Regions from separate parts of the Aeromonas popoffii genome, predicted to be linked through region 2. Evidence: predicted binding sites of a transcription regulator. Region 2 holds the regulator's gene; the other holds the start of a gene.
What was found. The regulator NrdR, encoded in region 2, represses ribonucleotide reductase genes. The targets are predictions, from matches to a motif close to CACNNTATANNGTG.
Positions count from the first base shown of each region.

Region 1: nrdA (class 1a ribonucleoside-diphosphate reductase subunit alpha) is a predicted target of NrdR. The motif match lies at 7,122-7,135, and genes of this name have one in related genera.

Region 1 is NZ_CP149129.1:2,058,004-2,073,342, forward strand. It holds gene fruA (PTS fructose transporter subunit IIBC) at 1-1,399, shown strand, start outside; gene WJM78_RS09455 (DUF1289 domain-containing protein) at 1,505-1,756, opposite strand; gene mltA (murein transglycosylase A) at 1,907-3,058, shown strand; gene yfaE (class I ribonucleotide reductase maintenance protein YfaE) at 3,144-3,464, opposite strand; gene nrdB (class Ia ribonucleoside-diphosphate reductase subunit beta) at 3,538-4,671, opposite strand; gene nrdA (class 1a ribonucleoside-diphosphate reductase subunit alpha) at 4,753-7,020, opposite strand; gene WJM78_RS09480 (HAD family hydrolase) at 7,578-8,264, opposite strand; gene ubiG (bifunctional 2-polyprenyl-6-hydroxyphenol methylase/3-demethylubiquinol 3-O-methyltransferase UbiG) at 8,264-8,980, opposite strand; gene gyrA (DNA topoisomerase (ATP-hydrolyzing) subunit A) at 9,182-11,977, shown strand; gene WJM78_RS09495 (hypothetical protein) at 12,261-12,431, shown strand; gene WJM78_RS09500 (PA0069 family radical SAM protein) at 12,506-13,561, opposite strand; gene WJM78_RS09505 (tetratricopeptide repeat protein) at 13,738-14,325, shown strand; gene thrS (threonine--tRNA ligase) at 14,560-15,339, shown strand, end outside.
Region 2 is NZ_CP149129.1:3,531,118-3,546,456, forward strand. It holds gene WJM78_RS16100 (riboflavin synthase) at 1-100, opposite strand, end outside; gene ribD (bifunctional diaminohydroxyphosphoribosylaminopyrimidine deaminase/5-amino-6-(5-phosphoribosylamino)uracil reductase RibD) at 156-1,265, opposite strand; gene nrdR (transcriptional regulator NrdR) at 1,367-1,816, opposite strand; gene WJM78_RS16115 (NIPSNAP family protein) at 1,951-2,283, opposite strand; gene WJM78_RS16120 (hypothetical protein) at 2,349-2,777, opposite strand; gene glyA (serine hydroxymethyltransferase) at 2,887-4,140, opposite strand; gene WJM78_RS16130 (hypothetical protein) at 4,145-4,666, opposite strand; gene WJM78_RS16135 (hypothetical protein) at 4,665-4,952, shown strand; gene WJM78_RS16140 (GFA family protein) at 4,976-5,380, shown strand; gene torD (molecular chaperone TorD) at 5,529-6,173, shown strand; gene WJM78_RS16150 (hypothetical protein) at 6,178-6,546, shown strand; gene WJM78_RS16155 (hypothetical protein) at 6,715-7,854, shown strand; gene WJM78_RS16160 (hypothetical protein) at 7,844-8,482, shown strand; partial or broken gene WJM78_RS16165 (sensor domain-containing protein) at 8,634-11,085, shown strand; gene WJM78_RS16170 (hypothetical protein) at 11,111-11,416, opposite strand; gene acs (acetate--CoA ligase) at 11,585-13,531, shown strand; gene aroQ (type II 3-dehydroquinate dehydratase) at 13,922-14,371, shown strand; gene accB (acetyl-CoA carboxylase biotin carboxyl carrier protein) at 14,408-14,863, shown strand; gene accC (acetyl-CoA carboxylase biotin carboxylase subunit) at 14,879-15,339, shown strand, end outside.

The DNA of each region.
Region 1 (15,339 bases), 1.5 Mb from region 2:
TGCTGCCGCCAAACCGGCCGCCGCTGGCAAGCGCATCGTGGCGGTGACCGCCTGCCCGACCGGGGTGGCCCACACCTTTATGTCGGCGGAAGCGCTCGAGACCATGGCCAAGCAGCTGGGTTACCAGATCCGCGTCGAGACCCAAGGCTCGGTTGGTGCCCAAAATGCCCTGACTGCCGAGGATATTGCATCTGCCGATCTGGTGTTCCTCGCCACCGATATCGAAGTGGACATGGCCCGTTTCGATGGCAAGCAGGTCTATCGCACCAGCACGGGCGCTGCGCTCAAGAAAACTCGCGCCGAGCTCGACAAGGCGTGGAATGAGGCGACACTCTATCGCCACAGTGGCGGCAGCCAGCCCAAGAAAGAGGAAAAAGCAGGCCCCTACAAGCATTTGCTCACCGGTGTCTCCTTCATGTTGCCGATGGTTGTCGCGGGCGGTCTTATCATCGCGCTCTCGTTCGTGTTCGGGATTGAAGCGTTCAAGGTAGAAGGCACCCTGGCCGCCGCCCTGATGCAGATCGGTGGCGGCTCGGCTTTTGCCCTTATGATCCCGGTGCTGGCCGGTTACATTGCTTACTCCATTGCTGACCGCCCGGGTCTCGCGCCCGGCATGATTGGCGGTATGCTGGCAAGCTCGCTGGGCGCCGGTTTCCTTGGCGGTATCGTGGCCGGTTTTCTGGCCGGTTACAGCGCCAAGTACCTGAGCGACAAGGTACGTCTGCCGGTGACCCTGGAAGCGCTCAAGCCCATCCTCATTATTCCGCTGTTTGCCAGCCTGTTTACCGGTCTGGTGATGATCTACGTGGTGGGTGGTCCGGTGGCTGGCATCATGAATGCCATGACCGAATTCCTTAATAATATGGGCTCTGCCAACGCCGTGCTGCTGGGTGTCATTCTTGGCGCCATGATGTGCTTCGACATGGGCGGTCCGGTCAACAAGGCGGCCTATGCCTTTGGTGTGGGTCTGCTGGCCTCCAAAACCTACGCCCCGATGGCGGCTGTGATGGCGGCCGGTATGGTACCGGCACTGGGGATGGGGATCGCGACCTTCCTGGCACGCACCAAGTTCATCAAGGCGGAGCAGGAAGCGGGTAAAGCCTCCTTTGTGCTGGGTCTGTGCTTCATCTCCGAGGGGGCCATCCCGTTTGCCGCCAAGGATCCGATGCGCGTCATCCCGGCCTGTATGGTCGGCGGCGCCCTGACCGGTGCGCTCTCCATGCTGTTTGGCTGTGAGCTGATGGCCCCCCACGGCGGTCTGTTCGTGCTCTTTATTCCCCACGCCATCAGTAACGTCATGCTGTATATCGTGGCGATTGCGGCAGGCTCGCTGTTGACCGGTGTCTCCTACGCCATGCTCAAGCGCGGTGAAGCGCAGGGCAAGCTGGCGACGGCCTGAGTGGTGCAACGTAAATAAATGCAATTATTGACAAGGCGGCCTGCGGGCCGCTTTTTTGTGGCTGATGAGAAAGGGATAAAAGAGGGGGAGGATAGTGGGGAAAAGTCAAAAGTCCCAGCCGGCCTGCTCTTGCTCACTGGCCTGGATGGCCTCTTGTGCCTTGCGACGCGCAGCGTCCACCCGGGCCTTGCGACCACGGCACAGGCGCATCACCTCCTGCTGCTCGGTGGGGGTCATGGTGAGCCAGTTGAAACGCTCCTCCCGGTTGCGCAGGCAGCCCTTGCAGTAGCCCTTGTTGTTCACTTCGCATACCCCGATGCAGGGGCTCTGCAGCGGGAAGATCTCGAGCTGTTCCATCCATGGCCTCTCACACCTTGTTACCTTGTTATAACCCAGAAGATCCCCTTAGGAGAAATCTGTTGCCAAGGGGCTGATGGCGTTTGCTTTCCCCCTGCAAATTTGGCATCTTCCCCGCCAAGCATGAGGCTTGGTGTTACATGAGGACATATGAATAAACATGCGTACTGGCTGACCGCCGCAGTGCTGGGGCTGGCCGGTTGTGCGGGCAACTCTGAGCAAGCACCGGTGCCCAAGAAGAAACCCGATGCCAGATGTTTTCTGAACTGCGAGGTGCCGGTCAATCTGGGCAAGCAGTATCTGGACGGCCCCCTGCCGGATGATCTGGTGCGGGTAGAAGGTGTCAACAGTCTCCAGCACGCTGACTTCAGTAAGTTTGGTCCCCAGAGCCAGCTGGTGCTGGAGCGTTCCGGCAAGATGACCCGTCGCTATGGCGAGCTTTATAGCCAGCTCTCCCGCTGGGTGGCCAATGGCGGCAACCCGGCCCATATCACCCAGTACGGCATCAGCCTGGCCCAGATGGGTGGCGCCGATCGCATGGGCAACGTGCTGTTTACCGGTTATTACTCGCCGGTACTGGAGGTGCGTCATCGCCCGGATGCCAAGTACAAGTACCCCATCTATGCCATGCCCAAGTGCGGTGGCCGTTGCCCGAGCCGGGCCGAGATCCATCAGGGGGCCCTGGCCAACCGTGGGTTGGAGCTGGGTTACAGCAAATCCCTCATCGACAACTTCCTGATGGATGTACAGGGCTCAGGTTTTGTCCACTACGGCGATGACGATCGGCTGCAATACCTGGGTTACAGCGGCAAGAATGGTCATGGCTACGTGAGTATCGGCCGGGTGTTGATCGACCGGGGTGAGGTGCCCAAGGAGAAGATGTCCATGAAGGCCATCAAGGATTGGGCCAACAGCAAACCGGAGGAGAGCGTCAAGGAGCTGGTGGAGCAGAATCCTTCTTATGTCTTCTTTGAGCGTCGTCCCACCAATGACGTGATTGGGGCGGCCGGCATTCCGTTGCTGCCGCTGGCGGCCGTGGCGGCTGACAAGACCCTGCTGCCGATGGGCACGCCGATCCTAGCTGAAGTCCCCTTGCTCGACAAAGAGGGCAACTGGACCGGCAAACATCAGCTGCGGCTCCTGATCGCGCTGGATGTGGGGGGCGCCGTGAAGAAGGGGCACCTGGATCTCTACCATGGCATGGGTGAGGAGGCCGGTGTGGCCGCCGGTCACTACAAGCACTTTGGCCGGGTCTGGAAGCTGGGCCTGCACCAGGGGCCGACCGCCGCCCCCTGGCTGTGAGTCAAACCAGTTAGCCGCAATAAAAAAGCCGCCGGAGTCAAATCCGGCGGCTTTTTGTTTGGCAACGCGTGTGGTGCTTGCTGCGTCAGCCTTTCCTGATGTCCAGCCGGATGGCCCCGACCGGTTTGCAGCAGCAGGGTAGGCACTCGCCTGGGGAGACGAATGCCAACGGCACATTGGCATAGTGCACCGAGCCTGCCAGCAAGGGCGTGCGGCAGGCGCCGCAATAGCCGCTGCGGCACTGGAACTCCACATGATGGCCGTGGCGCTCCAGGGTCTCCAACACGCTCTCGCCGGGATGGGCGAGCAGGGTACCGTCGCGGGTCTGCACCAGCGGCGCCTGTGTGGCCTCTTGCTGTGTTGCAGGCTGCGGGGCAGTGGCCAGCGTGTTGGTGGCGTCACTCACAGCTCAAAGTCACCGAGATCATTTGCGTGTACTTCGCTGTCGATCAGGTCGACCAGCATATCGGGTAGCTGACTCACAGCTCGAAGTCACCGAGATCGTCGGCATGTACTTCGCTGTCGATCTGGCCGACCAGGTAGGAACTCACTTCCACTTCCTGCGGGGCGACCTGCACGTTGTCAGAGGACAGCCAGGTGTTGATCCAGGGGATCGGGTTTTGCTTGGCGCCGGCAAAGGCTGACTGCAGACCGACCGCACTCATGCGCAGGTTGGTGATGTACTCCACGTACTGGCAGAGGATGTCCTTGTTCAGGCCGATCATGGAACCGTCCTGAAACAGGTACTCGGCCCACTCTTTCTCCTGAATGGCGGCTTCCTTGAAGATCTCGAAGCAGGCCTGCTCGCACTCGGCGGCAATCTCGGCCATCTCGGGGTCGTCCTGGCCAGTGCGCATCAGGTTCAACATGTGCTGGGTGCCGGTCAGGTGCAGCGCTTCGTCGCGGGCGATCATCTTGATGATCTTGGCGTTGCCTTCCATCAGTTCGCGTTCGGCGAAGGCAAAGGAGCAGGCGAAGCTGACGTAGAAGCGGATCGCCTCCAGCGCATTGACGCTCATCAGGCACAGGTAGAGCTTCTTCTTCAGCTCGCGCAGTGTGATGGTGCGCATCTGTCCGGCGACGCTATGGGTCCCTTCACCGTGCAGGTTGTAGAGTGCGGTCGCCTCGATCAGATCGTCGTAGAAGCAGCTGATGGAGCCAGCGCGCTTCAATATCTGCTCGTTGGTGACGATGTCGTCAAACACCTGGGCCGGGGTGTTGACGATATTGCGAATGATGTGGGTGTAGGAGCGCGAGTGGATAGTCTCCGAGAAGGCCCAAGTCTCGATCCAGGTTTCCAGCTCCGGAATGGAGACCAGTGGCAGCAGCGCCACGTTGGGGCTGCGACCCTGGATGGAATCCAGCAGGGTCTGGTACTTCAGGTTGGAGATGAAGATGTGCTGCTCGTGGGGCGGCAGGGCCTGATAGTCGATGCGGTCGTGGGAGACATCGACCTCTTCCGGGCGCCAGAAGAAGGAGAGCTGTTTCTCGATCAGTCGCTCGAACACTTCGTGCTTTTGTTGATCATAACGGGCCACATTGACCGATTGGCCAAAAAACATCGGCTCTTTGAGCTGGTCGTTTTGGGTTTGGCAGAAAGTTGAATAGGCCATGGTTACCAGAATGTATTAAATGGATTAAACAGGAGAGCGGGAGCTTGTCGCTCCCGCCCGGTTGTCAGATCTTGCAATGGCTTATATTTTACAAGCCCCACCGGCACAACCGTCATCTTGCATATCGGCTTGTGCGTCATCCGCACCATCACGGGTGTTGTGATAGTAGAGGGTCTTGAGGCCGTATTTGTAAGCGGTCAGCAGATCCTTGAGCAACTGTTTCATCGGCACCTTGTTGCCTTCAAAACGGGCGGGGTCGTAGTTGGTGTTGGCGGAGATCGCCTGATCCACAAACTTCTGCATGATACCGACCAACTGCAGATAGCCATCGACGCTCGGTTGCTTCCAGAGCAGTTCGTATTGATCTTTCAGGCGATGATACTCGGGCACCACCTGTTTGAGAATACCGTCCTTGGAGGCCTTGACCGATACCAGGCCGCGCGGCGGCTCTATGCCGTTGGTGGCGTTGGAGATCTGGCTGGAGGTCTCGCTTGGCATCAGGGCGGTCAGGGTGGAGTTGCGCAGACCCACAGTGCGGATCTCTTCACGCAAAGTTTCCCAATCCAGGTGCAGCGGCTCGTTGCACAGGTTGTCGAGATCCTTTTTATAGGTATCGATGGGCAAAATGCCCTGGGCATAAGTGGTCTCGTTGAACGCCGGGCAGGGGCCGAACTCGCGGGCCAGCTGCACGGAGGCTTTCAGCAGGTAGAACTGGATCGCCTCGAAGGTGCGGTGCGTCAGCGCCAGACCGGAACCGTCGGAGTAACGGGCGCCGTTTTTGGCCAGGTAGTAGGCGTAGTTGATGACGCCTATCCCCAGGGTACGACGGTTCATGCTGCCTTTCTGGGCAGCCTTGAGCGGGTAATCCTGATAGTCGAGCAGGGCATCCAGGGCACGCACGGCGAGATCGGCCATCTCTTCCAGATCTTCCAGCTTCTCGATGGCGCCGAGGTTGAACGCGGAGAGGGTGCACAGGGCGATCTCGCCCTCTTCGTCATCCACGTTGTTGAGCGGCTTGGTCGGCAGCGCGATTTCGAGGCAGAGGTTAGACTGGCGTACCGGCGCCACGCTCGGATCGAACGGGCTGTGGGTGTTGCAGTGATCCACGTTCTGGATGTAGATGCGACCGGTACCGGCACGCTCCTGCATCATCAGGGAGAAGAGGTCGACCGCCTTGATGGTCTTCTTGCGAATGGCCGGGTCCTGCTCGTACTTGACGTAGAGCGCCTCGAACTTGTCCTGATCGGCGAAGAAGGCATCGTACAGGCCAGGGGCATCGGATGGTGAGAACAAGGTGATGTCGCCGCCCTTGATCAGGCGCTGGTACATCAGTTTGTTGATCTGCACGCCGTAGTCCATGTGACGGACCCGGTTCTCTTCCACGCCACGATTGTTTTTCAGGACCAGCAGGCTTTCCACCTCGGTGTGCCACAGCGGATAGAAGAGGGTGGCCGCCCCGCCGCGCACGCCGCCCTGGGAGCAGCATTTGACCGCAGTCTGGAAGTATTTGTAGAAGGGGATGCAACCGGTGTGGAACGCTTCGCCACCACGGATGGGGCTACCCAGACCACGGATACGGCCAGCGTTGATGCCGATACCGGCGCGCTGGGAGACATAACGCACGATGGCGCTGGCGGTGGCGTTGATGGAATCCAGGCTGTCATCACACTCGATCAGCACGCAGGAGCTGAACTGGCGAGTCGGGGTCCGCACGCCGCTCATGATGGGCGTCGGCAGGGAAATTTTGAAAGTCGAGACTGCATCGTAGAAGCGCTTGATGTAGTCCAGACGGGTATCTTTCGGGTACTTGGAGAAGAGGCAGGCTGCTACCAGGATGTAGAGGAACTGCGGGCTCTCGTAGATCTCGCCGGTGACGCGGTTCTGCACCAGGTACTTGCCTTCCAGCTGCTTGACGGCGGCGTAGGAGAAGTCCATATCACGCCAGTGATCCAGGTGCTCGTTGAGCGCCTCAAATTCGGCCTGGGTGTAGTCGGTCAGCAGGTGCTTGTCATATTTGCCCATGTCTACCAGACGGGCGACGTGTTGGTAGAGATGGGGCGGTTCGAACTGGCCGTAGGCTTTCTTGCGCAGGTGGAAGATGGCCAGACGGGCAGCCATGTACTGGTAATCCGGGCTTTGCTCGGAGATCAGATCAGCAGTGGCCTTGATGACGGTTTCGTGGATATCGGCGGTACGGATACCGTCATAGAACTGGATGTGGGACTTGAGTTCCACCTGGGATACCGACACGTTGTCGAGTCCCTCGGCGGCCCAATCCAGCACGCGGTGAATTTTATCCAGATCGATGGGTTCTTTGTGGCCGTTACGCTTCGTCACAAACAAGTTCATTGGCTGATGACCTTTGTAGTTGATTCCCGAAAAACCATCGCACGGCCTTGACCGCCTGGTCGTGATCGACTGCGGGAGCGGGGGCATGTTGTGCGATGAATCACAAGATATAGTGTTATTTTAAGTTCGAGCTACAAGATAGTGAGGTCTACCCGGCTTTGCAATCTGTGGATAAGGCATTAGCTGTGGATAAATTGTGGGTGTTGCGACCCATGTTAGTGGCTGCTCACAGTGAGTGGGTTTTCATGCGTCCGATCCGGTAAATGCAAGCCTGATGATCGAACATGGAAAATTTAAATAACTTTTTTTGCTTGCGAAAACGGGGTGTTTTTACTAGCAAATTCAGTCTGGTTATCCCTTGTGCAGCCTGGGTCAAAAGGTGTCCTGTCCCTGTCGGTTAGCGGTTGCCAAACGGCAAAAATGGGAGATCACTCCTGACCTCCCATCGCATCCTTGCGTACCCGTATGCCCCAGCGGGTGGTGCTCAATTAGGTCTCTTTTGGCAACAAAACTGCCTTTATGATCCATCAATGCCTGTGACCAGGCGGATCATGGGGTCAGGTTACCTCGTAACGCAGCCAGTGGTGCAGGGCCTGTACCGTATCAAAGTGCAGATCTGCGCCCCAGTCGGCGGGATCCTCGTCATCGCTCAGATAACCCCAACCCGCGACGGCGGTGCGCATACCGGCGTTGCGGCCCGCTTCGATGTCGCGCACATGATCCCCTACGTAGAGGCAGTGGGCTGCCTCGACCCCTAGCTGGTCGCAGGCGAAGAACATGGGCGCGGGGTCGGGCTTGCGTACCGGCAGGGTATCGGCACTGACCGTCACGCCGCAGCTGGCAAGCTCGGGCAAGGCCGCCAGCAGTGGCTCGGTGAGAAAGCCCGGCTTGTTGGTGACTATGCCCCATGGCAGGGCGCGTTCGTCCAGCCATTCAATGAGCTCCAGCATGCCCTCATAGGGACGGGTACCGACACACAGGTGGGCGGCGTAGAAGTCGAGCAGCGCGGCGCGCAGGCGAGTGGCGCCCAGCTCCTCGAGCAGCTCATCGCCAAGCCCGGCCCTGAGTAGCCCGAGCGCCCCGTTGGAGGTGGTCTGGCGAATGATGGCATCAGAGAGCGGGGCAAAGCCTTCGCTCACCAGCACATGGTTGACGGCCGCGCCCAAGTCAGGTGCGGTATCGAGCAAGGTGCCGTCGAGATCAAACAGCACGCAGCGCAGCGGCGCCGGGTGAGAGTCGCCCATCAGCCTTGCTCCGGGCGGATGAATTCCACCATGTAGTTGACGTCGACGTTCTTGCCGAGTTTGAACTGGCCGGTCAGCGGCGAATAGTGTACGCCGCTCATGTCCCGCACCAACAGACCCGCCGCTTCACCCATGCGGCACAGTTCGGCGGGGGTGATGAATTTTTTGTGATCATGGGTGCCCTTGGGGATCATCTTCATCAGGTATTCGGCCCCCAGGATCATCATCAGATAGGCTTTCGGGTTGCGGTTGATGGTGGAGATGAACACCCGTCCGCCGGGGCGTACCAGGGTGGCGATGGCGCGCAGCACTGAAGCCGGATCCGGCACGTGCTCCAGCATCTCCATGCAGGTGACCACGTCATACTGGCCAGGGGCCTGGCCGGCATGCTCCTCCGCCGTCATCTGCTGGTATTGGAGCTCCACGCCCTGCTCGAGGGCGTGGAGGCGGGCGACGCCGAGCGGCTCCTTGCCCATGTCGATGCCCATCACGCGAGCGCCCCGACGGGCCATGCTCTCGGAGAGGATGCCGCCCCCGCAGCCGATGTCGAGGACCTGCTTGCCAAACAGGCCGCCGCTCTTGTCGGTGATCCAGTCAAGGCGCACCGGATTGATTTGATGCAGTGGCTTGAACTCGCCCTCCATGTCCCACCAGCGGGAGGCGATGGCTTCAAATTTGGCGATTTCTGTCAGATCGACATTGGCATCACTATTCATTTTCTGATGATCCTGTGGCAGGGCGCGCAGGTAGCAAGACTTGGGCGCAATCTATTGTCCTGGCGGGCATTATAACGGACACACTTTGTCACACCAGCCCGACTTGTTATCCGGATTTGTGGCTTAAGGTATTTGGCTCAGTGTGTTACCATGACGCGCTGTTTAAGCCAAAGAACAACTAATTAGGGATTAAGGCTTTCTATGAGCGATCTGGCCAGAGAGATCACGCCGATCAACATCGAAGAAGAGCTCAAGAGTTCCTATCTTGATTACGCCATGAGCGTGATCGTAGGACGAGCTCTGCCGGATGTGCGTGATGGCTTGAAACCGGTTCACCGCCGCGTTCTGTTTGCTATGAACGAGTTGGGGAACGACTGGAACAAGCCCTATAAAAAATCGGCCCGTGTGGTCGGTGACGTAATCGGTAAATACCACCCGCACGGCGACATTGCCGTGTATGACACCATCGTCCGCTTGGCGCAGGATTTCTCCATGCGCTACATGCTGGTCGATGGTCAGGGCAACTTCGGTTCGGTCGACGGCGACAGCGCCGCCGCCATGCGTTACACCGAAGTGCGGATGGCCCGCATCTCCCACGAGCTGCTGGCCGATCTGGACAAAGAGACCGTGGACTGGGTGCCCAACTATGATGGCACCGAGATGATCCCGGCTGTCATGCCCACCAAGGTGCCCAACCTGCTGGTCAACGGCTCATCCGGTATCGCGGTGGGCATGGCGACCAACATTCCTCCTCACAACCTCACCGAGATAGTCAACGGCTGTCTGGCGCTGATCGAAAATAGCGATCTCACCATCGATGAGTTGATGACCTATATCACAGGGCCTGATTTCCCCACTGGCGCCATCATCAATGGTCGCGCCGGCATAGTGCAGGCTTACCGCACCGGTCGCGGCTCCGTCTATGTGCGCGCCAAGGCCGAAGTGGAAGTGGACGACAAGACCCATCGTGAGACCATCCTGGTTCACGAGCTGCCTTATCAGGTGAACAAGGCGCGGCTGATCGAGAAGATCGCCGAGCTGGTCAAAGAGAAGAAAGTCGAGGGCATCAGTGCCCTGCGCGATGAGTCCGACAAGGACGGCATGCGCATCGTTATCGAGATCAAACGTGGCGAGTCTGGCGAGATTGTGCTGAACAATCTCTACAAGCACACCCAGCTGCAGACCACGTTCGGCATCAACATGGTGGCGCTCGATAACAACCAGCCCAAGGTGATGAACCTTAAAGACATCCTGGATGCGTTCCTGCTGCACCGCCGTGAAGTGGTGACTCGCCGGACCGTGTTCGAACTGCGCAAGGCGCGGGATCGGGCCCACATCCTTGAAGGTCTGGCGGTCGCGCTGGCCAACATAGACCCCATCATCGAGCTGATCCGTCACTCCGACACCTCTGCCGACGCCAAAGCCAAGCTTGTAGCTCGGGGATGGGATCTCGGCAACGTGGCCGGCATGCTGGAAAAAGCAGGCGACGACGCGGCCCGTCCGGAGTGGCTGGAGCCGGAGTTCGGCATCCGGGAAGGTCAATACTTCCTGACCGAACAGCAGGCCCAGGCCATCCTGGATCTGCGTCTGCACAAGCTGACCGGCCTCGAGCACGGGAAGATCCTGGAAGAGTATCAATCTCTGCTGGATCTGATCGCCGAGCTGCTGTTCATCCTGGCAAGCCCGGAACGGTTGATGGAAGTGATCCGCGATGAACTGCTGGCCGTGCGCGAGCAGTATGGCGACGAGCGCCGCACCGAGATCAGCGCCTCCAGTGCCGAGATCAACATCGAAGATCTGATCACCCCGGAAGACGTGGTCGTGACCCTGTCTCACCAGGGTTATGTGAAGTATCAGCCGCTCTCCGACTACGAGGCCCAGCGCCGCGGTGGTCGTGGCAAGTCGGCCACCCGGATCAAGGAAGAGGACTTTGTGGAACGTCTGCTGGTGGCCAACACCCACGACACCATTTTGTGCTTCTCCACCCGTGGCAAGGTCTACTGGCTCAAGGTGTATCAGCTGCCGGAGGCGTCCCGTGGCGCCCGTGGTCGTCCGATCATCAACTTGCTGCCGCTGGAAGAGGGTGAGCGCATCACCGCCATTTTGCCGGTGAAAGAGTACGCTGACGACAAGTATGTCTTCTTCGCCACCGCTGACGGTACCGTGAAGAAAACCAGCCTGTCTGCGTTCAGCCGTCCGCTCTCCTCCGGGATCCGTGCCATCAACCTCAAAGAGGGCGATGAGCTGATCGGGGTGGACATCACAGATGGCAGCAACGAGATCATGTTGTTCTCCGATGCGGGCAAGGTGGTTCGCTTTGCAGAAGGTAGCGGCCGTGCCGATGCCGCCGATGCCGATGTCAGCGATGAGGTCGACGGGGATGACGAGAGTGTCATTGACGCCGGTAACGACGACGATGGCAGCGACAACGGCGAAGGCACCGAAAGCAAGGGTACCTTCAAGGGCGTGCGTCCCATGGGTCGTACCGCCGGTGGGGTACGTGGTATCCGCCTGCTCAATGGTGACAAGGTGGTTTCCCTGATCGTCCCCCGTGGCGAGGGTGCCATCCTGACCGCCACCGAGAACGGTTACGGCAAGCGTACCGCGCTGACCGAGTACCCGACCAAGAGCCGTGGTACCCAGGGCGTTCGCTCCATCAAGGTGGACGAGCGTAACGGCAAGGTGATCGATGCGATCCAGGTCGAAGATACCGACCAGATCATGCTGATCACCAATGGCGGTACCCTGGTCCGTACTCGCGTTGCCGAGGTGAGTGTCATTGGCCGTAACACCGGCGGTGTGCGTCTGATCCGTACCGGTGAAGACGAGACCGTGGTTGGCCTGCAGCGTATCGCGGAGAGCGACGAAGAAGAGAACGACATCGTGGCCGTTGACGGTGAGGTGTCCGAAGGCACTGATACCGCGCCAGATGCCGGCTCTGCCGATGCAGGATCCACTGAAGGGTCCACTGAAGAGGGTGCCGCGAGCGACGAATAATCGCCCGTTTGCCTTACATGCGAAAGAGCGGCCCTTTGGGTCGCTCTTTTTGTTGCTGCAGTTTGCACCAGATGGCGAGCGCCCACAGGTCTGATGGATCAGCCTGATCCTGTTGCTGTACGCGTCGCTGATCACTTGCACCGCTAGCATTGCCGTACTCCTCCTTAATGTCGTTGTCCCCAATTCATCATGCTTGCGTCATCCCCCTGTCATGGGATGAGGCCAAGCTACCCCTGTCGCATTTAACAGACGGCGATGTGTAGCCATCAAACAGGAGCACCTTATGACTAGCTGGGTAATGTGGGAGATCTGGTGGAGCCGGGTATGGGGCGAACATCAACCAGCATCGCTGACAGAGGAGTATGAGGACGAAGTGGCCCATGAGCCATCACGACTGCCAGCCGAATTGATCGCGCAGGGCAAGGCCACGCACTCGCCTCGGCCAAGGGGGTGAGGCCCTGCTCGTCGGCAGGGTTTGTGGTGGCCGGCGAAGAGGGCGTTGTGAGCGCGGTTGACTTGTCGGGGCGATCAGAACAGCCGCAGTTGTTCGCCCGGGCGAATGAAGCCGTCCCGCCGCAGTTGAAGATGGCGCTGGCCCAAGCCCAAGCGCTTGCTGATGAGCCGAAAGCGCTGGGCGAGCAAGTCGGCAAACTGGCCTTCACCGCGCATGCGGGCGCCAAAGGCGGGGCTGTTGAGTCCGCCATCCCGACTGGCCCGTAACTGGTTCAGGATGGCCTCCTTCTGGCCGGGGTAATGCTCATCCAGCCAGTCGCTGAACAGGGTGGTCAGCTCGTGGGGCAATCGCAGCAGTATGTAATCGGCGCAGTGGGCACCGGCCTCGGCCGCCGCCTTGATGATCTGTTCCAGCTCAGGCTCGTTGAGGCGCGGGATCATGGGCGCGGCCAGCACGCCGACCGGTACCCCGGCCTGTGCCAGCTTCTCGATCACCTTGAGCCGACCCGTGCCTGTGCTCGCCCTGGGTTCCAGCTGTCGCCGCAGGGTTTCATTTAATGTCGTCACCGACACCATCACCTGGCAGAGCCCCTCCCGGCCCAGCGCGGCCAGCAGATCGAGGTCGCGCAATATCATGGCGCTCTTGGTGATGATGCCGACCGGATGGCGATGGGCCAGCATCACTTCCAGCAATTGGCGGGTGAGGCGATAGTGATGCTCGATGGGCTGGTAAGGATCCGTGTTGGACCCCAGCACGATAGTGTCCGGCTGGTAGCCGGGTCTGGCGAACTCCTGACGCAACAGCTCGGCGGCGTTGAGCTTGGCAAACAGTCTGGTCTCGAAGTCGAGGCCGGGGGAGAGCTCCAGGTAGGCATGACTGGGTCTGGCATAGCAGTAGATGCAGCCATGTTCGCACCCCTGATAGGGGTTGATGGAGCGACCAAAGGGCACATCCGGTGAGCGGTTGTAGCTGATGATGCTGCGGGCGGTTATCTCCTTCACCTCGGTGCGGGGATCACTGGCGGAAAATGCCGCTTCCCACTCGGTTTGGGCCCAGCCGTCATCGACCGTGTCGACCCGCTGGCCGCTGAAGCGGTGATCAACATTGTGGAAACTGCCTCGTCCTGCCATCACATCATGCCAACACTGTTTATATATACAGTTATCTTGCAAGTGAGCGCATCGAAATACAAGCCCCTGTTTAGTAATCGTTGCCTGAAACGGCATGGCAAATGGATCTCTTGCTTGATCCCGTCGCTACATTTCGTTTACATAGACAAAGTGCGAACTGGATCACGGAAATCATCATGAAACCCATTGTCTCCCGCTGGCTGTTTATCGGTGTGCTTGGCCTGGTCATCTGGCGGCTGATCCCGCTCTCCACCGAGCAGGCGCTGGCATCGGCCAACCGGGCCTGGCGTAGCGGCCAGTTCGAGACGGCGACAAAGATTTGGCAACCGCTGGCCGAGCAGGGGCTCCCTCGTGCACAGGCGCTGATGGGGTGGAGCCACGAAGTGGGGCAGGGCACAGATCAGGACATGGATCTGGCCATCAGCCTCTATCGCCAGTCGGCGCAGGCGGGCGATGCCTTTGGCCAATACCGGCTGGCGGAGGTCTATCTGCGCGGCGCCGGGGTGAAACGGGATCTGCGGCAGGCATTTCACTGGATGGAGCTGGCGGCCCGCAACGGTGACGTGCCCGCCATGCTCAAAGTTGGCGTGCTGCACCTGATGGGGGTGAGTGGTCGGGTCGATCTGCCTCAAGCCAAGCAGTGGCTCTATCAGGCCTCGCAAAAGGGTAACAAGCTTGCATTGAAGGTGTTGGAGGAGCTCGCATTGGCCGAGGAGGGGAGCAGTACCTTCGATTTCAACTGGCAACCCCTGCTTGGTGGCTAACTGGCAAGCGCCTCATTTGGCTGTAGAAAATCTCATCAAACCCGATACACCCCCGACTACTTCTGGTAGCATGGTTCGGTTTTTGGTTTGCCTTGTGCCGTTAAGCAAGCTGTTTGCGGTGCTGGGCGCCTCTGCAAAGTGCTGTAGAGAGCCAGAACATCACCCTTTTTGAATGATTTTTCCATCCCGCATGTGCCCTTTGGTAGGGGGCACCACTGTATAAGGAAACACACAATGCCAATCATTACTCTGCCTGACGGCAGCCAACGTCAATTTGCTCACTCCGTTTCCGTCATGGACGTGGCCGCGGACATAGGTCCGGGTCTTGCCAAGGCGTGCATTGCCGGTCGGGTAAACGGTGAACTGGTGGATGCCTGCGAGCTGATCGAAGCCGATGCTTCCCTGGCCATCATCACCGCCAAAGACGAAGAAGGTCTGGACATACTGCGCCACTCCTGTGCTCACCTGCTGGGTCATGCCATCAAGCAACTTTGGCCCCAGACCAAGATGGCCATTGGTCCCGTCATCGATAACGGTTTCTACTACGACGTTGATCTGGATCGCACCCTGACCGACGACGATCTGGCTGCCCTGGAAGAGCGCATGCTGGCGCTGGCCGCCAAGGATTACGACGTCATCAAGAAGAGAGTCTCCTGGCAGGAAGCACGCGACGTGTTCGACGCCCGTGGCGAGTCTTACAAGGTCGAGATCCTGGATCAGAATATTGCCCGTGATGATCAGCCCGGTCTCTATCATCACGAAGAGTACGTCGACATGTGTCGCGGCCCGCACGTGCCCAACATGCGTCACTGCCACCACTTCAAGTTGCAGAAGATGTCTGGCGCCTACTGGCGTGGCGATTCCAACAACAAGATGCTGCAGCGCATCTACGGTACGGCCTGGGCTGACAAGAAGCAGCTCAAAGGCTACCTGCAGCGTCTGGAAGAGGCGTCCAAGCGCGACCACCGCAAGATAGGCAAGCAGCTCGACCTGTATCACATGCAGGAAGAAGCG
Region 2 (15,339 bases):
TGAAATCGAGGCTAGGTGCGTGCACAGTGAGGGCCATATCCTCGCCTTGGCGACGCAGCTCGGTCAGGGTGCCCACCGCTTCGATAATTCCGGTAAACATGCAGATCACCTTGCTGATGACGGGGCCACACTGGCCCCCGATAAACATTGAGAAATCAGGCTATTTTCGCCGTGATGCGAATGTCCTGCCCCACCAGCCGCACATCCTTGATGTTGAGCTTGGGCGCCTGGAACAGCCGGGTGAGTTCGGGCAGATGGAACAGGCCACGCCCTTCATCCCCCATCAGTCTTGGCGCCTGGTAGAGCACCAGCTCATCCACCAGCCCCTTGTTCAGCAGGGCGCCACACAGCCGCGGCCCTGCCTCCACCAGCACGGAGTTGATGTGCTGCTTGGCCAGCAGCATAAAGAGGCTGACCAGATCCAACTTGCCGTCCAGCAGCGGCAGCTCCAGTTGCTGCACCCAGGCCGGCCAGTCGCCGGTAGCCTTGTGGCGGGCCAGCAAGACCGGGCCTGTGCTCTGGAACAGGGGCAAGTCCGGGGTGAGCCGGTTTTGCGAGTCGACGATGACGCGCAGCGGCTGGCGCAGGGTCTCTTTGGGATAGCTGGCCTTGACCGAGGGGGGCAGCTCGTCCCAACGCACGGTCAGCGAGGCGCCATCGGCCAGCACCGTCTCGGCGCTGGAGAGCACCGCATCGTGACGGGCCCGCAGCCGCTGTACATCGGCACGGGCCAGGGGACCCGTTATCCACTGACTCTCGCCGCTTGCCATGGCGGTGCGACCATCCAGGCTGGCGCCGAGCTTGACCGTCACCTGTGGGAAGGCGGTGCGCATCCGTTTGAAAAAGCCCGGATTGAGTGCCTCGGCCTCGGCACTGAGCAGGCCGAAGTCGGTCTTGATACCGGCCTCAGACAACATGCGCAGCCCGCGTCCGCCCACCTCGGGATTGGGATCGACCATGGCGGCAACCACCCGGGTCACCCCGGCCTTGATCAGCGCCTCAGCGCAGGGCGGGGTACGGCCATGGTGGGAACAAGGCTCCAGGGTCACATAGGCGGTGGCGCCACGGGCCTGTTCACCGGCGGCATGCAGGGCATAGACCTCGGCATGGGGCTCGCCGGCACGCTTGTGCCACCCCTCACCGACCACCACGCCAGCTTTCACCAACACGGCACCGACACAAGGGTTGGGCGCCGTGGTATAGCGGCCACGGCGGGCCAGTTCGAGGGCCCGACTCATCCATTGGTAATCATCTTGACTAAACATCTGGGCTCCCGTTCAAAGCGATAAAATGGGCGTTGCAGGTTCGATTAGCGCATCGTAATCGGACGTTGGGGAAGCTTGTTTCTCCAACTTGGCGAGCTGTTCTACTTCTCCAGCTTGGCGATCTCTTCACCAAATTCACGAATGTCTTCGAAGCTGCGATAGACGGAAGCGAAGCGGATGTAGGCAACCTTGTCCAGACTCTTGAGCTCGTCCATCACCAGATTACCCACCAGCTGGGAGGCGACTTCGCGCTCACCGGTGGCCCGCAGGCAGGACTTGATGTGATTGACCCCCTTCTCGATGGCCTCCATGCTCACCGGCCGCTTCTCCAGTGCACGCAGTATACCGGCACGCAGCTTGTCTTCATTGAAGGGTTCACGGGAGCCGTTGGACTTGATGACACGGGGCATCACCAGCTCGGCCATCTCGAAGGTGGTGAAACGCTCGTGGCAGAGCAGACACTCACGACGGCGGCGCACCTGATGGCCTTCTGCCACCAGACGGGAATCGATCACCTTGGTATCAACGGCACTACAGAAAGGGCAATGCATCTGACCTCCGGCGTTAACTGAAAAGGCACCTGCCCCGCAGGGTCAGGATCTTGGTCGGCCAGTGTAGCACGGCCATTGAAAGCCGGTAAAAGCCCAGAAAAACAATATGTCACCGCAGATGCACTTTAACCGTATCAGCACGTGCGCAGCGCTTCTATGGCCGCCACTGGCAACCAGAGCACTGTATTTGCATCACCCTCGATCAGCGCAACAATGGCCTCTCTCGGGCCTGCTTGCCATGCCTCAGTCCCATAGAATGCCGCCTGAGAGCGGTTCAGATGCTCAAGGTCATCGTAGGCACGCATCAGAAAATAGGCGTCCGGATCATGCAAGGAGGGGCCATGGCTCACCACATCCATCCCCCAGGCAAGGTGCAAGGGCTGACTCTGCTCGGTGACCAGCCGATGAAAAGCCGCACGGCTCCCGGCCTTGAGCCGATAGCTCCGGATCTCCAGCACTCGCTTCATCACGCTTTCTCCTGCTAAAAATGGTGTAAAAAGGCCCATACAGCACCATTCGATCGGCCAGAGGCTCAATCGTCATAAGGCAAGGTGTCGGGATCACACCCAGTGTGATCGGGCGCCGGATCCTGCACAAACTGCACGGCATCGATATGGGTGTGGCCCTGCATCAAGGCCTTGCTCACCCTGTGCATGCCATCCATGACCCGTCCCGCACTGTCCAGAATGATGGGATAGGCGAGATCGGCGGCCAGCATCAGCTGACAGTGCTCTATGATGCTGCGCACCGTGGGTCTGGCCTCGCCGTATCCATACCAGTGCTCAAAATCCAGTTCGGCAATCTGTGCCAGCGGCACAGCTTGCACCGGCAGCCCGCGGCTCCGCCGTACCAGACGGCGCACATCCCATGCCAGTAACCCCTCGGGACTATCGCGAAAATGGTACTGGGCACGGATGGACAAGATCAGATCCTCATCTGTACTCGCGCGCTCGCCTGACATGCTGCCTCCTCTGTCTGCTGAACGAACTCGGCGCCCGTAGCGGGGCCGAAACAGAAAAAACAATGCCACCCGAAGGTGGCATTGGCCTCAAACCGGATTAACGCCGTTATCAGGCATAAACCGGGAAACGACGGCAGATGTCCAGCACCTGCTCACGTACGGTGGCCAGCACGGCATCGTTGTCGTGGTTGTCCAGCACGTCGCAGATCCAGTTGGTCAGCTGGATGGACTCGGCTTCCTTGAAACCACGGCGGGTGATGGCCGGAGTACCGATACGCACACCCGAGGTGACGAACGGGGAGCGCGGGTCGTTAGGAACGGAGTTCTTGTTGACCGTGATGTTGGCCTTACCAAGGGCGGCATCGGCCTCTTTACCGGTCAGCTCGCGACCAATCAAGTCCACCAGCATCAGGTGGTTGTCGGTACCGCCGGAGACAATCTTGTAACCACGCTCGATAAAGGTCGCGGCCATGGCCTTGGCGTTTTTGACCACCTGAGCCTGATAGGTCTTGAACTCGGGCTCCAGCGCCTCTTTGAAGGCCACGGCTTTACCGGCGATGACGTGCATCAGCGGGCCACCCTGGCCGCCCGGGAAGACAGCGGAGTTCAGCTTCTTGTAGAGATCTTCATCGTCAGCGGCGGAGAGGATCAGACCACCACGGGGACCGGCCAGGGTCTTGTGGGTGGTGGAGGTGACCACGTGAGCGTGGGGCACCGGGTTCGGGTAGACGCCAGCGGCAATCAGACCGGCCACGTGCGCCATGTCGACGAACAGCCAAGCACCGATTTTGTCAGCGATTTCACGCATGCGGGCCCAGTCAACGATACCGGAGTAGGCGGAGAAGCCACCGATCATCATCTTCGGCTTGTGCTCAACGGCCAGACGTTCCATTTCGTCATAGTCAATCTTGCCGGACTCATCGATACCGTAAGGGATGATGTTGTACAGCTTGCCGGAGAAGTTCACCGGGGAGCCGTGGGTCAGGTGACCACCGTGGGCCAGGTTCATGCCCAGCACGGTATCGCCCGGCTGCAGCAGCGCCATATAGACGGCGCTGTTGGCCTGGGAGCCGGAGTGCGGCTGCACGTTGGCGTAAGTGGCACCAAACAGTTCCTTGGCGCGCTCGATGGCCAGGGTTTCGACCACATCGACATACTCGCAACCACCGTAGTAGCGCTTGGCCGGATAGCCTTCGGCATACTTGTTGGTCAGCTGGGAGCCCTGGGCTTCCATGACGCGGGGGCTGGTGTAGTTCTCAGACGCGATCAGCTCGATATGCTCTTCCTGACGACGGGTCTCGTCTGTGATGGCCTGCCACAGCTGGGGATCATAGCCTGCGATGGTCATGTCACGTTTCAACATCCGTTTATCTCCTGAAAATCGTTTGCGCGTTAGGTGAAGTGGGCAGCGGCATTGTAACGTGAGCGAGATCAAAGAGACAGTCCAACCACCCAAAAATTTGTTTAAACAATGTAAAATGTGTCGCAAATATCGAGGCCCGCGTCGCCCCCCAATCCTCCGCCAGCGTGCCTGCCAAGGCGCTCGTTCCCATGCCTTCTTCCTTGCTGTTCACTACCCCACACCCCAGACAACAGCCACAAACGCAGACAAAAAATAGAAAAAACCAGAACCGGATCATAGATATAGCGATTATTAATAGATAACATCTTTGCGTGACGCAGTGGTTGCCCAGCCAAGATGGAGGCAAAAAATGCCGCGCAAGGCGTTCACCCTTCGCCAGCACACCTGCCGACCAAGGGTGGGTAGGGACGACCGTTTGGCTGAACCGCCCAGCCATCGCTGGCCACCCCATTGCAACACCATGTTCCCGACCCGCTTCCGCCTCGCTCTTTCTTCTCTGCACCGGCTCAACACGGGAGTACGCCATGATGGATAACCTGATGCTTTTTCTGATCATATCGGTATTCGCTGTTTTCTATTGGGTCTACTATACCGGCAGTCGCAAGAGCCCCTTTACCTATCAGTGGGAGGCCTTGCCCACCTGGGAGCAGTATCTGGCCGCCCATCCGGAGGCCGTCGATGGCGATATCATCTTCTGCATTCATTGCGGCCATCATGAACAACTGGACGTCGGCCTGCTGCATCAGACCGATTTTCGGCGCCAGCATATCTGCGTCCGTTGCAAGCAGGCGCTCTACCGCGAAGAGCGCTGATCCATCAATCAAGGAACCGCAAGATGACACTATTGACCGCCAGCTGCCTGTGTGGCGCCGTGGCCCTGAGCCTGCCCGACCAGTTCGACTACCTGGGCAACTGCCACTGCTCCGAGTGCCGCAAGTTCTCCGGTGCCGATTACGCCCCGGTCGGCGGGCTGGACGGTGACAAGGTCACGGTCACCCGTGGCGAAGAGGCCATCAGCCGCTTTCAGAAATCCCCCGAGACCACCCTCGCTTTCTGCCGCCACTGCGGCTCCAGTCTGTTCAGCCAGAAGCAAAGCAGCGGCAAGCTGAACCTGCGCCTCGGCATTCTCAACGAGGCGCCGACCCAACGACCCGGTTTCCACATCTTCGTCGGATCCAGGGCGCCCTGGCACGAGATCTGTGATGCGCTGCCGCAGTTCGAGGCCCGCCCCACCGTCTGACGTCGTTACCAACATGCCCTGAAAACGTCGCCTCCGGCGGCGTTTTTGCTGGCCTGTTCGGCGAATTGTCACCTATGGGTTAACTTTTCTGCCAAAGCCGTTAGAATCGGTTTCACTCTGTTTCCCGCTTGCCATCCACGGAGGAAAAATGCAGGAATTTCTGGCCACTAGCGAACGTCGGGCCGAACTGTACTGGTGGTTTGCCACCCTGTTTAGCGCCGAGCTCAGTGATGAACAGATCGCCGAATACGACAGCTACGATGTGCGAAGCTTCCTGAAGAGCCTCTCCACGCTGGATCCCATGCGCCCGGCCGTCACCGAACTCAACGAGGCCATCGCCCGCCTGCTGGTGCGCCCGGATCGGGCCCGAGCCCTGACCGCCGATTTCAAGGCGCTGTTTCTGGCCGACCCGGCCGTTCAGCCTTATGAATCCGCCCATCTGACGGTGGCATCCCTGGTGCGCATGCAAGAACGACTGGCACGGCTCGCCATCGACGTCGGTGCCAAGTACCCGCAGCCGGTCGATCATCTGGGCGTCGAACTTGATCTGATGGGCAATCTCATCATACGCGCCGCCGAAGCCGCCAGTGCCGATCAGCGTGAACGGTGGCTCGGCGAGCAAGAAGCGTTGTTGCACACTCATCTGCTGGCCTGGTTCCCCCTTTTTGAGGCCACCTGCCGCGCCGCCGATCCATTCGGCTTCTATGGCGCCAGCGCCCGCCTGCTGGGGGTATTCCTCACCATGGATGCCAACTACCTCAGCCTGGTCAAACCGGCCCGTTCCGCCGACTGAGCCGATGAAAACAGCCCTGTTACTGATCGCCTGCTGGCTGCTGGCCCTGATCCCGCAGGAGCAGGGTCTGACCCCCTTGATCAGCCTGCTGTTCAATCCGGATAGAGAGATCTACGGCACGGCACAGCTCACCGGCTTTGGCGGCATACTGCTGACCCTCTATCTCGCCAATCTGGGGGTGGAAGTGGTGCTGCGCCGTCGTTTTCAGATAGCGGGCATGCTCACCCTGCTGGTCGCCTGGATAGACTTCATCAACGCCAGCGGCAGCGAGGCCCACTGGCTGCTGTTACTCGCCCTCTCCCTGCCCTTCCAAGTGCTAGGCCTGCTGGTGCTGGTGCGCGGCATTCAGGCATTCGGCCGCCAGAAGGGCTGAAGAACCGCCAAAAGTATTACAAATCATGACAGCCGGATCCGAAGATCCCCCGCTATCGCAAGGCGGGTGTGACGAACGACGGTAACATCCGCTTACATTCAGCTCCCATTCAGTTTTGTTGCAACCGTTATAGTGCCGCTCCTTTTCCACCGATACAGGAGCAACCCCATGCCTCCACAGGACTCACGCATCACGGGTCTCGACCTGTTGCGAGGGCTCGTCATCTTCATGGCCGTCTTCGAACACTACACCGGCTACCTCAACTACTGGTATATCGACTTCTTCAACCGGGAACAGGCCCTGTGGGACAGCTTCTATCTGTCGCACAAGGCCATGGCTGGCCATCTGCTGCCCATGGATCACACCACGGCACAGGTCTCGGCCTGGCTCATTCCCTGGGTGAGCCAGATCTATCTGGCCCTGGCGGCCTTCAACCTGAGCCGTCGCGATCAAGCCAGCTTCAAACCGCAGCTGGCCGGCAAGCTGGTGCTGTTTGCCAGCATCATTCTGGTGCTCTATGTCGAGGGACTGGTCATAGCCCCCAACTTCGGCGAGGCCATCTCTTTCTATCCGGTCATGCTGTGGATGTGCCTGCTGGCGCTCTTCTCGCTGGTCTACGCCTGGTTCGGTATGCGCGGCATGCTGCTGCTGACCCTGCTCAGCCTGCTGCTGGATCAACTCGGCGTGCAGACCCTGCTCGGCCACATCGACAGCTGGATGAAGCTGCATGTGCACCCTGACTATGAGCTCGATGCCCGCCTCGATCTCTTCATGGCCAGCGGTTGCTTCGGCTTCCTGTATGGCTGGTGCTGGCATCAGCGTCCCCAGTGGCGGGATCGCCTCAACGGCCTGGTGCTCACCCTCTCTCTCATCGCCCTCGCTGTTTACCTTGTGTTTGGCGAACGCAGCTCCGTCGAACTCAACGACATCTATGCCAACGAGCATGAGCTGGCGATGGACATGACCGGCCGCGCCGGGATCTGGGGTATGGAGTTTCTGGTGATCGGTGTCGTGCTCTGGTTGCATCAGCGCAACATCCGCCTGTGCTGGCGCCCGCTCAACTGGATAGGCATGTATTCGCTGACCGTTTTCATCTTCCACAAGAGCATCTTCGTGCACCTGTGGGGCCCCTTGCTGCTGTGGTGGACCGCTCGCCAGGGCACCATATTGCCCAACAGCTTCGGCCTCATCATGGCACTCAGTGCCACCAGCGTGTTTCTTATCTACGCCTTCCAGCGCTCCGGTATCATCTGCCACCTGATGGGCATGCATCAAGACAGAGACTGGCTGCGGCTCTATGGCAAGTAGCCGTCGCTGGCTACTACTGGCCCCGGCCCTCGCATTGCCCCTGTCAGCCAAGGAGCCGGACAACCTGTGGCAAGTGGGCAGCCAGTGGCAGCTCGGCAGCAATCAGGCCGGGGGCAGTGCCGACGCCAGCATGCAGCTCTGGCTCACCCATGAACGGGAGACCCTGGTTGGCCTGATCTTTGCCGATGGACAGAGTGCGGGACTGGCCTTGCCGCTCTACCAAAAGAGCTTCCTCGCCGTGGGGGTCAGCACCATGCAGGTGGTCGATCGCACTCGTTTCAGCGCGCTCTGGCGCCTCGGCTGGCAGTTGGATGAGGATCATCAGCTGACCCTGGGCCAGCTCTACGATGTCACCGGTCGCTATGGCCAGATCTGGTATATGGAGCACAGCCTGCCGCTGCCGGCCGCCCTCTCCCTCAACCTCTGGCTAACGCGGGGCAGTCAGGCTCACATGGCAGCTTATGATGCCAACTCGGGTTGGCGGGACTGGGGGCTCACGCTCGAGCGCAGCTGGGCCTGGCAGCAGTGGCGACTGGGCACTGAGCTAGGGGCCAAGCAGTGGCTGATCAAGGAGCATGACTGGCAGCCGGTGGTGAGCCTGACCCTGAGCTATCGCTTCCACTGGTAGCGCCCCCACCACTCCACCTTTGATAAACCAACCCCTGAACACGTCAGGCACCAGAGAGGGGGCAAATACAGCCCCTCTCTCTTCCCTCCAAAGCGCTTCATGCCATACTGATAACACCTTAAATGACAATAAAGTCAATTCAGGAACCATCATGTGCGAAGAGACATCCGAATTCATGCCTGCCTCACCAAAAACAGGTCATATGAATCCAAATGAACTGCAGCAACTGTTCGAGCTGGCACCGTTTGGCATAGGTGTGTTCGACCGCCATTTTCGCTGCCGCAGCGTCAATCAGACACTCGCCGATATCAACGGCCTCTCCCGTGAGGATCACTACGGCAAATACTTGCGTGAGATATTGCCGACTCTGGCGCCAGTACTGGAACCCCTGTTCCAGCAGATCATCAGCAGCAGCGTCCCCCAGGTGACGCTGAGCCTGAGTGGTCAGACAAAGGCGCATCAGGGCCAGCAACGGCACTGGCAGGCCATTTACAGCCCCATGCGGGATGAGCAGGGCACACCTGACGGCATCCTGACCATAGTGCGGGATGTGACCGAGCTGGTCGAGGCGCAGCAACGGCTGCAACTGGCCATGAGCGCCGGCCAAGTCGGGGTCTGGGAGTGGTATGTGGCAGAGGATCGGCTGCAATTTGATGGCCAGGTTGAACGTCTGCTCGGGACGCAGGCCCATCAGTTTGAAGGGGGAATGGATCAGTTCATCAAGCGCTTCGACCCGGTCTCGGGGGAGCAACTCAGATCGGCGCTCAAAGGCACGGCCCCCCTTCATCTGACCTTGAGCTATCTGGGGCCCGATCAGGTGCGGGGCTGGATCGATCTTCACACCCTTCACGTGGCGACCCCCGACAGTTTGGGGCACCGCATCATGGGGGTGATCCACAACGCGACCGATCGTTGCATTCAGGAAGACCAGCTGCGCCAGGCCAATGTGGTATTCGAAACCACGGCCGAGGGCATCATCATCATGGATGGCCAGCGCCAGATCATCTCGGTCAACCCGGCCTTCTGCAACATGACCCAATATGAAGCGAACGAGGTCGTGGGCAAGTCGCCGGAATCCATCATGCATCCGCGCAGCCATACCGGTATCGACTACCCCTGGCATACCCTGCAGCCCGGCAGCCATGCCTGGCACGGGGAGATGATATGCCTGCGCAAGGATGGCGGCTACTTCACCTCCTGGCAGCACGTCAGCGCGCTCTACGACAATCGCCACAACATCACCCACTACGTGATCGCCTTCTCCGACATCAGCGCCATCCGCAAGGCCGAGGCACAGCTCAATCACCTCGCCTATCACGATCCCCTGACCGAGCTCGGCAACCGCAACCTGTTGCAGGAGCGGCTCGAACTGGAGATCAAGACAGCCCAGCTCAACCGGCAGCGACTCGCCCTGCTGTTCATCGACCTGGACGGCTTTAAGCTAATCAATGACAACCTGGGCCACAGGGCGGGGGATCAGCTGCTCAAGCTGCTGGCCGAACGCATCCGCCTCTGCCTGCACCACAACGACGTTGCCACCCGGCTCGGTGGAGATGAATTCCTGGTGCTGATCCCCTATTTCGAGCAGCAGGAAGAGCTGGAACGGCTTGCCGATCAGCTGCTGGCCCGCCTGCGCGAGCCGGTCGAGCTGGCACACGAGCAGGTCGCCGTCTCCGCCAGCATCGGCATAGCCCTCTACCCTGAACACGCCCAGAACCCGGATGCCCTGGTCAGCGCCGCCGACAACGCCATGTATGAGGCCAAGAGCCGGGGCCGCAACGGCTATCTGTTCTACACCCCCGACATGGCCGAGCAGCTCCGTGAGCGAATGAGCATGGAGCAGGGACTGATCAAGGCCATAGAACAGCATCAGCTCTGCATCATGTACCAGCCACTGACGGACCTGAACAGCAACCGCCTGAGCGGGCTGGAGGCTCTACTGCGCTGGCAACATCCCAACGAGGGCATGATAGCCCCCGCTCGCTTCATCCCGGTGGCCGAGGAGTGCGGTCTGATAGAGCAGATTGGGGAGTGGGTGATGCGCACCGCCTGTCAGCAGGGGCAGACGTGGCTGGCGGCTGGCCTGGCGGTACCACGGCTCTCGGTCAATGTCTCGGTGCGGGAGATGCGTACTCCTGGCTATGTGGAACGGGTCGCCGCCATTCTGGCGGAAACAGGTTTCCCGCCGGATCGGCTGGAGATAGAGGTCACAGAGAGCATCATACAGCGGGTTGATCAGAGCATGCAGCTGTTCACCCGCCTGAAGGCGCTGGGGGGTGCAGATCGCCATCGACGACTTCGGGACCGGCTTCTCATCCCTGAGCCTGCTGAAAAGCCTGCCCATCGATCGCATCAAGATAGACCGCACCTTCGTGCAGGCCCTACCGGATGACAAACACAGCCGGGAGTTGTGCCGTACCATCATCAACCTGGCAGACAGCCTGAACATGGCGGTCACCGCCGAGGGGATCGAAACCCAGGCTCAGCGCCAGTTTCTGCAATCCCTGCACTGCCAGGAGGGACAGGGCTATCTGTTCAGCCATCCCTTGACCGAGCCCCATCTGGCCGCTCAACTGGCCCCCAGCAAGGGGGTTTGGTGTTGACCTGGGATAGAACCGGGCACATCACTTATTCGTTGAACGTCAACCCTAACTCTGTATCCCAAACCTCACTACGAGCCTGATGCGAATCAGCCAGCAAGGCATCCTGAGGGTAACGTAAGTCGGGCTGTCGAAGCGTCACTGTCACCGGGGGCTTGCGCGCCAGAAATGCATTGCCCATCTGATCGGCAATACGCTCCCGCACTGCTGGCGAGCCGCCCTGCTCGCGAGTCACGGGGAACTCTTTGGGCTGGGGAGCAGCAAGCGCGGTTTCATCAACCAGCGTAGAGGCATCGGACTGCCAGAGGGCGGTGCAAAGGAGCAGGGACAACATAGCTATCTCCATCGATAAAACCGATGTTTTTACGCTATCACCGATGAGTTGTCACGAATGGCACTGTAAGTAACTGTTTCCATCTATCCAAAAGTCTAATTGCCCTCCCTCGCCAAAGGTATAAGTTGTTACTTAATCATTACAAGAATGTATTAAAAGGAGTGACACATGAGCGAGAGCAAGGTCTACCCGATCAAGGCCCACATCAGCAAGGACGCCCTGTTGGACAAGGCAGGCTACGAGGCCATGTACCAGGCCTCGGTGCAGGATCCGGATGCCTTCTGGGGTGAGCAGGGAAAGATCCTCGACTGGATCAAGCCCTATACCAAGGTCAAGAACACCTCCTACGACCCGGGCCACGTCTCCATCAAGTGGTATGAAGATGGCCTGCTCAACGTCTCGGCCAACTGCCTGGATCGCCATTTGGCACAGCGCGGTGACAAGGTCGCCATCATCTGGGAAGGGGACAACCCCGCCGAAGATCGCAAGCTGACCTACCGCGAACTGCACAGCGAAGTGTGCAAGTTTGCCAACGTCTTGAAAGCACAGGGTGTACATCGTGGTGACGTGGTCTGCCTCTATATGCCCATGGTGCCGGAAGCCGCCATCGCCATGCTGGCCTGTACCCGTATCGGCGCCGTGCACAGCATCGTCTTCGGCGGCTTCTCGCCGGAGGCCCTGGCCGGTCGCATCATCGACTCCGGCTCCTCCATCGTCATCACGGCCGACGAGGGGCTGCGCGGCGGCCGCCCGGTCCCGCTCAAGAAGAATGTGGATGAAGCGCTCACCAACCCGGATACCCAGGTCAGCAAGGTGATAGTGCTCAAGCGCACCGGCGGCAAGGTCGCCTGGCATGGCCACAGGGACATCTGGTGGCACGAAGCCATCGCGACCGTCAGCGCCGACTGCCCGCCCGAAGCCATGGGTGCCGAAGATCCCCTGTTCGTCCTCTACACTTCAGGCTCGACCGGCAAGCCCAAGGGCGTGTTGCACACCACAGGCGGCTATCTGGTCTATGCCACCCTCACCTTCAAGTACATCTTTGACTACCACGAGGAGGACATCTACTGGTGTACCGCCGACGTGGGCTGGGTCACGGGCCACTCCTATCTGGTCTACGGGCCGCTCGCCAACGGCGCCACCACCATCATGTTCGAAGGGGTGCCCAACTACCCGGCCACCAACCGTATGAGCCAGGTGGTGGACAAGCACCAGGTCTCCATCCTCTACACGGCACCGACGGCGATCCGCGCGCTCATGGCCAAGGGCCGGGATGCGGTCGAGGGCACCTCTCGCCAGAGCCTGCGCATCATGGGCTCCGTGGGTGAACCCATTAACCCGGAAGCCTGGGAGTGGTACTACCGCACCATAGGCGAGGAGCGCTGCCCCATCGTCGATACCTGGTGGCAGACCGAAACCGGTGGCATCCTCATCAGCCCGCTGCCCGGCGTCACCGATCTCAAGCCAGGCTCAGCCACTCGTCCCTTCTTCGGTGTGCAGCCAGCGCTGGTAGACAACATGGGCGAGCCGCTGGAGGGGGCCACCGAGGGCAATCTGGTGATCTCCGACTCCTGGCCGGGTCAGATGCGCACCGTGTTCGGCGATCACGAGCGCTTCGAGCAGACCTACTTCTCGACCTTCCCAGGTCGTTACTTTACCGGCGACGGCGCCCGTCGCGATGAGGATGGTTACTACTGGATCACGGGGCGAGTGGATGATGTACTGAACGTCTCGGGACACCGCATGGGCACAGCCGAAATTGAATCGGCGCTGGTCTCCCATCCCAAAATTGCCGAAGCGGCTGTGGTGGGGGTGCCTCACGAGATCAAGGGTCAGGGCATCTACGCCTATGTCACCCTGATCGCCGGGGAAGAGCCGAGCCGCGAGCTGCACAAAGAGGTGAAGGAGTGGGTCCGCAAGGAGATTGGCGCCATCGCCACCCCGGATGTGATCCACTGGGCCGAGGGACTGCCCAAGACCCGTTCCGGCAAGATCATGCGCCGAATTCTGCGCAAGATTGCCACCGGCGAAACCGATAGCCTGGGGGATATCTCCACCCTGGCGGATCCGGGTGTAGTGGACAAGCTCATTCGCGAGAAGTCGGAAGCCGCATGATCATGCGCACCATAATGCAGCGCAAGATTGCCGCCGGCGAAACCGATAGCCTGGGGGATATCTCCACCCTGGCGGTTTCTGATGTGGCGGACAAACTCATCCGCGAGCAATCCTAAGCGGCCTGATCCCGCCCCTTCTCAGCCCCCAAAGCCGGCCCAGTGCCGGCTTTGTCGTCTCTGCTACCGAGCCATTGAATAGCGAGCTGAATAGTTCAAAAAACAGACAGATGTAGAGATTAGACCAGTAAAATGCTGCTAATTTTCACGAAATCAATATAATTGCGAAATCTGTGTACCAGTGCACACCGAATTGCGCAGAAAATGGCTAGATTTCTGGTAGTCCACAAGATAGCGGATAGATAGCAGCATTATCATCGAGGATGTACTCAATATGTCGCAAAATCACCGTATTCTCCTGCTCAACGGGCCGAACCTGAACCTGCTGGGCAAACGGGAACCGGGCATCTACGGCAGCAAGACGCTCGACGAGATCGTTGCCGATCTGACGCACAACGCCAGCGAACTCGGGGTCACACTGGAACACCTGCAATCCAACGCCGAACATGAGTTGGTCAGCCGCATTCACCAGGCCATGGGCCAGGTGGATTTTATCATCATCAATCCGGCAGCCTTCACCCATACCAGTGTCGCCATCCGCGATGCACTGCTGGGTGTGGCCATCCCCTTTATCGAGGTTCACCTGTCAAACGTCCATGCCAGGGAGCCCTTCCGTCATCACTCCTATCTGTCTGATGTCGCCAGGGGGGTGATCTGCGGGCTGGGTGCCGATGGCTACCAATTCGCTTTAACCGCGGCCGTGCATCAGTTGCGCGCGGCTTGATAATCACTGATCAGATAAAGAAGAAAGAGAATGCTAATGGATATCCGCAAAATCAAGAAGCTGATTGAACTGGTTGAAGAGTCCGGCATCGCCGAACTGGAGATCTCCGAGGGTGAAGAGTCCGTTCGCATCAGCCGCAACTTCTCCGGTCAGGTGACCACCGCCATGCCGCAGATGATGATGCAGCCAGCCATGGCCCCTGCCGCCGCACCGGCCGCAGCCGCCACAGCACCGACCGCCGATGCGGCCGCGCCGAGCGGCCATCTGATGCGCTCCCCCATGGTGGGCTCCTTCTATCGCTCCTCCAGCCCGGAAGCCAAACCGTTCGCGGAAGTGGGTCAGCACGTCAATGTTGGCGATACCCTGTGCATCGTCGAAGCCATGAAAATGATGAACCAAATCGAGTCTGACAAGGCCGGCGTGATCAAAGCGATCCTGGTTGAAAATGGTCAGGCCGTCGAATTTGACGAGCCGCTGTTCATCATCGAATAAGGGAAATTGCCACCCATGTTGGACAAAGTAGTCATCGCCAACCGCGGTGAAATTGCCCTGCGGATCCTGCGCGCTTGCAAAGAGCTCGGGATCAAGACAGTGGCCGTTCACTCCACCGCCGATCGGGAGCTCAAGCATGTGCTCCTCGCCGACGAAACCATCTGCATCGGCAAGCCTGCCAGCGGTGAATCCTACCTCAATGTGCCGGCGATCATCGCCGCCGCCGAGGTCACGGGAGCCGTTGCCATCCACCCGGGTTATGGCTTCCTCTCCGAGAACGCCGATTTCGCCGAAGTGGTCGAAAAATCCGGCTTCATCTTCATCGGCCCTAGGCCTGAGACCATTCGCCTGATGGGTGACAAGGTCTCCGCCATCGAGGCGATGAAGAAGGCTGGCGTTCCTTGCGTACCAGGCTCCGACGGCCCCGTCGACAGCGATGCCAAGCACAACGCCGCCATTGCCAAGCGCATCGGTTA